2 regions of the Streptomyces lancefieldiae genome follow, and region 2 is predicted to be linked to the other one. Evidence: riboswitches for the same ligand, from Rfam matches in the RefSeq annotation. Region 2 holds a riboswitch; the other holds the start of a gene.
The links. Region 2 has a riboswitch for glycine ahead of gcvT (glycine cleavage system aminomethyltransferase GcvT). Riboswitches for the same ligand answer to the same signal wherever they lie in the genome.
Positions count from the first base shown of each region.

Region 1: linked by a shared signal. The riboswitch ahead of gcvP (aminomethyl-transferring glycine dehydrogenase) and the one ahead of gcvT (glycine cleavage system aminomethyltransferase GcvT) in region 2 are both predicted to bind glycine.

Region 1 is NZ_JAVRFH010000078.1:7,255-10,653, forward strand. It holds gene gcvP (aminomethyl-transferring glycine dehydrogenase) at 1-1,626, opposite strand, end outside; glycine riboswitch at 1,803-1,898, opposite strand; gene RM812_RS37655 (PRC-barrel domain-containing protein) at 2,034-2,411, shown strand; gene RM812_RS37660 (DNA polymerase IV) at 2,449-3,399, opposite strand, start outside.
Region 2 is NZ_JAVRFH010000003.1:34,289-37,687, forward strand. It holds gene gcvH (glycine cleavage system protein GcvH) at 1-307, opposite strand, end outside; gene gcvT (glycine cleavage system aminomethyltransferase GcvT) at 433-1,551, opposite strand; glycine riboswitch at 1,592-1,708, opposite strand; glycine riboswitch at 1,709-1,803, opposite strand; gene RM812_RS03895 (AAA family ATPase) at 1,960-2,628, shown strand; gene RM812_RS03900 (enhanced serine sensitivity protein SseB) at 2,704-3,399, shown strand, end outside.

The DNA of each region.
Region 1 (3,399 bases), on a different contig from region 2:
CTGCTCGGCGGGCGCGAAGGGGTGCAGCTGCCCGAACTCGGACCAGGTGACCGGCTCCATCTCGGTGGTCGCGTTGAGCTTCATGGTGCAGGAGCCCAGCGGGATCATGCCGCGGTCCAGCGCGTAGTCGCGGTCGGCGAGGCGGCGCAGGTAGCGCAGCATCGCGGTCTCGGACCGGTGCCGGTGGAAGACGGGGTGGGTCAGGAAGCCGTCCGTGCGCAGCAGCGCCTCGGGCAGCGTCTCCTCGGTGACCGCGTCCAGCGCCTCGATGTCGCCCTCGACTCCGAAGGCGTTCCACACCCCGCCCACCTGGGCGCGCGTGGTGGTCTCGTCGCAGGCGAACGACACGTGGTCGGCGTCCACGAGCCGCAGGTTGATGCCGTTCTCGCGGGCGGCGCCCACGACCTCGGCGGCCCGGCCCGGCACCCTAGCGGTGACGGTGTCGAAGTAGGAACCGTGCACGATCTCCACGCCGCCGGCGGCGAGACCCGCGGCGGTGACCGACGCGTACCGGTGCGTGCGCCGCGCGATGGCCCGCAGTCCCTCGGGCCCGTGGTACACGGCGTACATGCCGGCCATGACGGCGAGCAGCACCTGCGCGGTGCAGATGTTGCTGGTGGCCTTCTCCCGGCGGATGTGCTGCTCACGGGTCTGTAGCGCGAGGCGGTAGGCCTTGTTGCCGTCGGCGTCCACGGAGACGCCCACCAGGCGGCCGGGCAGGCTGCGCGCGAACTTCTCGTGCACGGCCATGTAGCCGGCGTGCGGGCCGCCGAAGCCCATCGGCACGCCGAAGCGCTGGGTGGTGCCGACGGCGATGTCCGCGCCCAGCTCGCCGGGCGAGGTGAGCAGCGTGAGGGCGAGCAGGTCGGCGGCGACGGTGACGAGCGCGCCGAGTTCGTGCGCCCGGTCGATGACCGGCTTGATGTCGCGTACGGCACCGGAGGCGCCCGGGTACTGGATCAGGATGCCGTTGATCTCCCGCTCGGCGACCTCGGCAGGGATGCCGTCGCTCAGGTCGGCGACGACGACCTCGACGCCGGTCGGCTCGGCGCGGGTCCGGATCACGGCGATGGTCTGCGGCAGGGCGTCCGCGTCGACCAGGAAGAGGCCCTTCTTGTTCTTGCCCATGCGCCGGGACAGGGCCATCGCCTCGGCGGCGGCGGTGCCCTCGTCGAGCAGCGAGGCGCCGGAGGTGGGCAGGCCGGTGAGGTCGGCCACCATGGTCTGGAAGTTCAGCAGCGCCTCGAGACGCCCCTGGGAGATCTCCGGCTGGTACGGCGTGTACGCGGTGTACCAGGCCGGGTTCTCCATGACGTTGCGCAGGATGACCGGCGGGGTGAAGGTGCCGTAGTAGCCGAGGCCGATCATGGAGTCGAGGACCTGGTTGCGGTCGGCCAGCGAGCGCAGCTCGGCCAGCACCTCGGCCTCGGACCGCGCGCCCGGCAGGTCCAGCGAGTCGGCGTTCTTGATCACGTCGGGCACCGCGGCGGCCGTCAGTTCGTCGAGTGAACCGTAGCCGACCTGCGCGAGCATCTTGGCCCGGGCCTCGGGGTCGGGGCCGATGTGGCGCTGCTCGAAGGGGGTTGCCTGTTCGAGCTCGGAGAGCGGCGTGCGATGGGCGGTCATTGCGGAGGCCTCCTGGTCTGACACGACCTGCGAGGGGCACCACGGCGCGGGTACCCGGACGGCCTCCCCCTCTGTCATCTCGACCTGAGAGCTTCACCGGGCCGCCCGAGAGCTGCCGGCTTTCACCGTCGGTGAGAGCGGAAGCCGTCGACACCCGCCCTGCTTTCCAGAGTGACCTCGTCCGTGCGGTACGTGGGCCTGAGAGATTCCGGGGAGGATTTGCTCCTTCGGCGCCTCCGATGGTGTCTGGAGGACTCTCCCGCACGGGGTCAGCAGCCGCTGCCAGCCTACCAGCGAGGTCGCCGCACGACGTTCGAGTGGCCGACCGGCCATATCTGCTCTTTTGTAGTACTTACGGATGAGTCAGCGGCTGGTGTGCGACCCCAGTGCGACCAAGTGGAGGGCCCGTGCGTACTGACATCGACCCGCGCAATCTGATCGGCCGCAAGGCGTTCGACCGCAACGGCACCCGGATCGGCACCGTCGACGAGGTCTACCTCGACGACGCCACCGGCGTCCCCGAGTGGGCGGCCATACGTACCGGCCTCTTCAGCAGGGACGCCTTCGTACCGCTGGAGCCCAGCGAGCTGGTCGACGGCACCCTGCGCGTGCCCTTCGACCGAGCCCTGATCAAGGAGGCCCCCGACTTCGGCGTCGGCCGCCACCTCTCGCCGGAACAGGAACTCCAGCTCTACGACCACTACGGTCTCGACGTGGCCGCCCCTCCCCCGGTCCCCGACCACGACTTCGGGAAGCTGGCGGGCAAGGGCAACGAGGAGAGCTGACGCACGGTCCCGCGACCTGATCCCGCCGGACGGCCCCTCAGCCGGTCGCCAGGTGCGCCGGGCCCGCCGGGCCGCCCGCCTCGGTGCCGGGAGCCGATCCCGCCTCCCCGGTCGTGGGATCCCCGGCCGTGGGCTCGGCGTCCTCGGGTCTTCGCGGCACCGGCCGGACCAGCGGCAGCGGGTCCGCCGGCGACAGGTCCGGGTCATCCACCGGAAAGGTCCGTACCCGGCCCCTCTCCGAGTACGGCGTCTCGAACCGCACGGTGACCCGCCCCAGCCCACTGCCCTGCACCCACCCGTGCCCGTACTCCGCGTGCCGCACGTCGTGACCCGACGGCCACCGGCGTTCGGCGGGCACCTGGCGGTGCTCCTCGGCGGACTCGGCGTCGGGCTCCTCGGCGACTTCGCCGGCCCGGTCCCCGGCCGCCTGCGCGAACAGGTCCTCCTGCGTGTAGTCGGCGAGCCCGCTGACGCCGACCCCGAGCAGCCGCACGCCGCCCGTGGTGTCCACCGAGTCCAGCAGCCGGGCCGCGGCCTCCCGTACCACCGCCAGGTCGTCCGTGGGCCCACGCAGCGTCTCGGAGCGCGTCAGCGTGGAGAAGTCGTACCGCCGCACCTTGAGCACGATGGTCCGCCCGGACAGCCCCGATCCGCGCAGCCGCCGCACGCACCGGTCGGCCAGCCTCCGCACCTCCGAGCCGACCCGCACCCGGTCGTGGATGTCCACGTCGTACGTGTCCTCGACCGACACCGACTTGGTCTCCCGCTCCGCCACCACGGGCCGCTCGTCACGGGCCAGGGCCATGGCGTACAGGGCGTGCCCGTGCGCCTTGCCCAGAAGCCGAACGAGCTCGTCCTCGCCCGCCTCGGCGAGCTCGCCGACCGTGGCGATCCCGGCCCGGCGCAAATGATCGCCCGTCGCCGGTCCCACACCGGGCAGCGTCCGGACGGACATCGGCTCCAGCATGGCCCGCTCCGTCCCCGGTCG
Region 2 (3,399 bases):
TGAACAGCCAGCCGCCCTCGAAGGGCGCGGAGTTCACCAGCGACGGGTCGTTGACGACGTCCTCGTTGACCTCGGTGACCTCGCCGGAGACGGGGGAGTACAGGTCGGAGACCGACTTGGTCGACTCCAGTTCGCCGCAGGTCTCGCCCGCGGACACGGTGGCGCCGACCTCGGGGAGCTGGACGAAGACGACGTCACCGAGCGCGTTGGCCGCGTGCTCCGTGATGCCGACCGTCGAGACGCCGTCCTCGGCGTCCGACAGCCACTCGTGCTCCTTGCTGTAGCGCAGCTGCTGGGGGTTGCTCATGGCCTGGATTCTCCTGTACGCGCGAGAGTGCTGGTGAACGGGGGGAGAGGAACGGGGGACTGCTGAAACCGCTGGTGACGGCGAGGAGGCGCGCGGAACGGCAGGCGCTCCGCGACGCCCGGTGCCTACTTCTGGCGCTTGTAGAACGGCAGGGCCACGACCTCGTACGGCTCGTGGGTGCCCCGGATGTCCACGCCGACCCCCGGCGTGCCCACGGCCGCGTGCGCCGCGTCGACGTACGCCATGGCGATCGGCTTGCCCAGCGTCGGGGACGGCGCGCCGGAGGTGACCTCGCCGACCACCTCGCCGCCGGCGACGACCGCGTACCCGGCGCGCGGGACCCGGCGGCCCTCGGCGACCAGGCCGACCAGGACACGGGGCGGGTTCGCCTCGGCCCGGGAAGCGGCCTCCTGGAGGGCGGCCCGCCCCACGAAGTCGCCCTCCTTCTCGAACTTCACCACCCGGCCGAGCCCGGCGTCGAAGGGCGTCAGCCCGGTCGTCAGCTCGTGCCCGTACAGCGGCATGCCGGCCTCCAGGCGGAGCGTGTCCCGGCAGGACAGACCGCACGGGACCAGCCCGACGCCCTCGCCCGCCCGGGTCAGCGCCTGCCACAGCTCCACGGCGTGCTCGGGCCTCACGAACAGCTCGAAGCCGTCCTCGCCGGTGTAACCGGTGCGCGCGACGAGCGCCGGGACGCCGGCCACGGTGCCGGGCAGGCCCGCGTAGTACTTCAGGCCGTCCAGGTCGGCGTCGGTGAGGCTCCTGAGGATCCCGGGGGACTCGGGGCCCTGCACGGCGAGCAGCGCGTAGGCGTCGCGGTCGTCGCGGACCTCGGCGTCGAAGCCTGCGGCGCGCTCGGTCAGCGCGTCGAGCACGACCTGGGCGTTGGAGGCGTTGGCGACGACCATGTACTCGGCCTCGCCCAGCCGGTAGACGATCAGGTCGTCCAGGATGCCGCCGTCCTCGCGGCAGATCATGGTGTAGCGGGCCCGGCCCGGCTTCACGCTCCCGATGTTGCCGACCAGCGCGTGGTCGAGCAGGGCCGCGGCCTGCGGGCCGGTGACCGTGATCTCACCCATGTGCGAGAGGTCGAAGAGACCGGCCCGGGTGCGCACGGCCACGTGCTCGTCGCGTTCGGAGCCGTAGCGCAGGGGCATGTCCCAGCCGGCGAAGTCGGTCATCGTCGCGCCCAGCGCGCGGTGCGTGGCATCCAGCGCGGTACGGCGGAGTTCTGTACTGCTCATCGGTCGGTCGTCTCCCAGGGAACAGGACGGGCGAGGGCGGTCCTCCCCATCTGTCATCGGAACCTGAGAGGTTCGCCACGACCACCGGAGTACGGCGGTCGGGACTTGCACCTTGGGTGGGGCAGCCGTCGAGCGGCGGCCCGCTTTTCAGATGTGCCTCGCCCGCGCGGTAACGGGGCCTGAGAGATTCAAGGGAGGGACTTGCTCCTTCGGCGCCCCGACGACAGCCGGGGACTCTCCCGCGCGGATTCAAACGGCCGGTATGCAGTTGGCGCCGCCACAGTAGCACCGCCGTTGTGACCGGCCTGTGGCAGTAAGCGCACCAAAACACGAGACCCGCGTATTACCTTCTCTTTACACTCGACGGGGATGGGAACTCGTGAACCGCCCCAGGGGAGGACGATCACGGTGAACAGGACCACGGCGTACGCCACCACCTCGGGTCTCGCGCTGCCCAAGCAGCCCGTCGTCCCGGCACCGGAAGCATGCGCCGCACCGACCGCACCCGTCGTTCGCGACCTGCGGGACCGGGACGGCCGCAGCCCGCACGCCCTGCTCTTCGGCCCCCGCGACGTGGTGGTGATCACCGGCCTGCCCGGCAGCGGCAAGTCCACGCTGATGAAGCGGACCGTGCGCGGCCCGCGCATCGACTCCCAGGACACCCGGGACCGCTGGGACCGCCGCATGCCGCGCTTCCTGCCGTACGCGCTCTACCGCCCCCTCGTCCGCCTCGCCCACTACGCCGGACTGCGCCGCGCCCTGCGCTCCGGCGAGGGCGTCGTCGTGCACGACTGCGGCACCCAGGCCTGGGTGCGCGCCTGGCTGGCCCGCGAGGCCCGCCGCCGCGACGGCACCCTGCACCTGCTGCTGCTCGACGTCGACCCCGGCGAGGCCCTGGCCGGCCAGCGCGAGCGCGGCCGGGGCGTCTCCCGGTACGCGTTCCTGCGGCACCGCTCGGCCAACACCCGACTGCTGCGCTCCGTCGCCGAGGGCACGCTGCCCGGTGGCTGCGTCTCGGCGATCCTCCTGGACCGGGCGGCGGCGGACACGCTGCGCCGGATCGCCTTCACGGGGTGACGGTGCGTAGGGCCGCGGGGCCGAACGGGTTAGCCTGTCCAGCCACAGCAGTGGCACCAGGCAGGCGGTAGGCAGATGGACTTCCCGGCACAGGCGCACCCCCACCCGCACGGCGGATGGCCCGGCAACGAGCTGGAGGAGGTGCTGTCCGCCTCCCTGGGCGTGCCGGGCGCCGGCGGCCGGATCGTCGAGGTGCTCGGCCGCAGCTTCCTGTGGATACCGCTGCCGAACGGCGGCGGCCCGCACAGCGGCCCCCTCGACCTGCCCTCGCTGGAGATCGACGGCCAGGCCTACGTGCCGGTCTTCAGCTCCGAGGAACAGCTCCGCCAGGTCACCGGCCCCCACATGGCGTACACCGTCGCCCCCGCCGCGGAGTTCGCCCGCGGCCTGCCCCCGCAGATCGGCATCGCCGTGAACCCCGACGGCGTGGTCGGCATCCCGCTGCCGCCGCCGGCCGTGGCCGAGCTGTGCCGGACCGGCCGCACCCCGCTGGACGGGCCCGCCTCCGGCGGCCGGGTCCGCCTCTTCGAGCCGGACTGGCAGGACGACCCGGTGGACTTCCTGGCCGCGGCCTCCGCCGAGTTCGCCGCCGTCGGCGTGGTCCGCACCGCCCGTCGCTGCCTCGCCGCCGTCGAGACCGCCGACCCGGCCCTGTTCGTCGGCGTCGAACTCACCCACTGGGAGGGCGACGCCCGCGCCCTGCCCCTGGACGCCCTGGGCCGGGCCCTCGCCAAGGCCCCCCTGGAATGCCAGGTCAACCTGGTCCTCCTG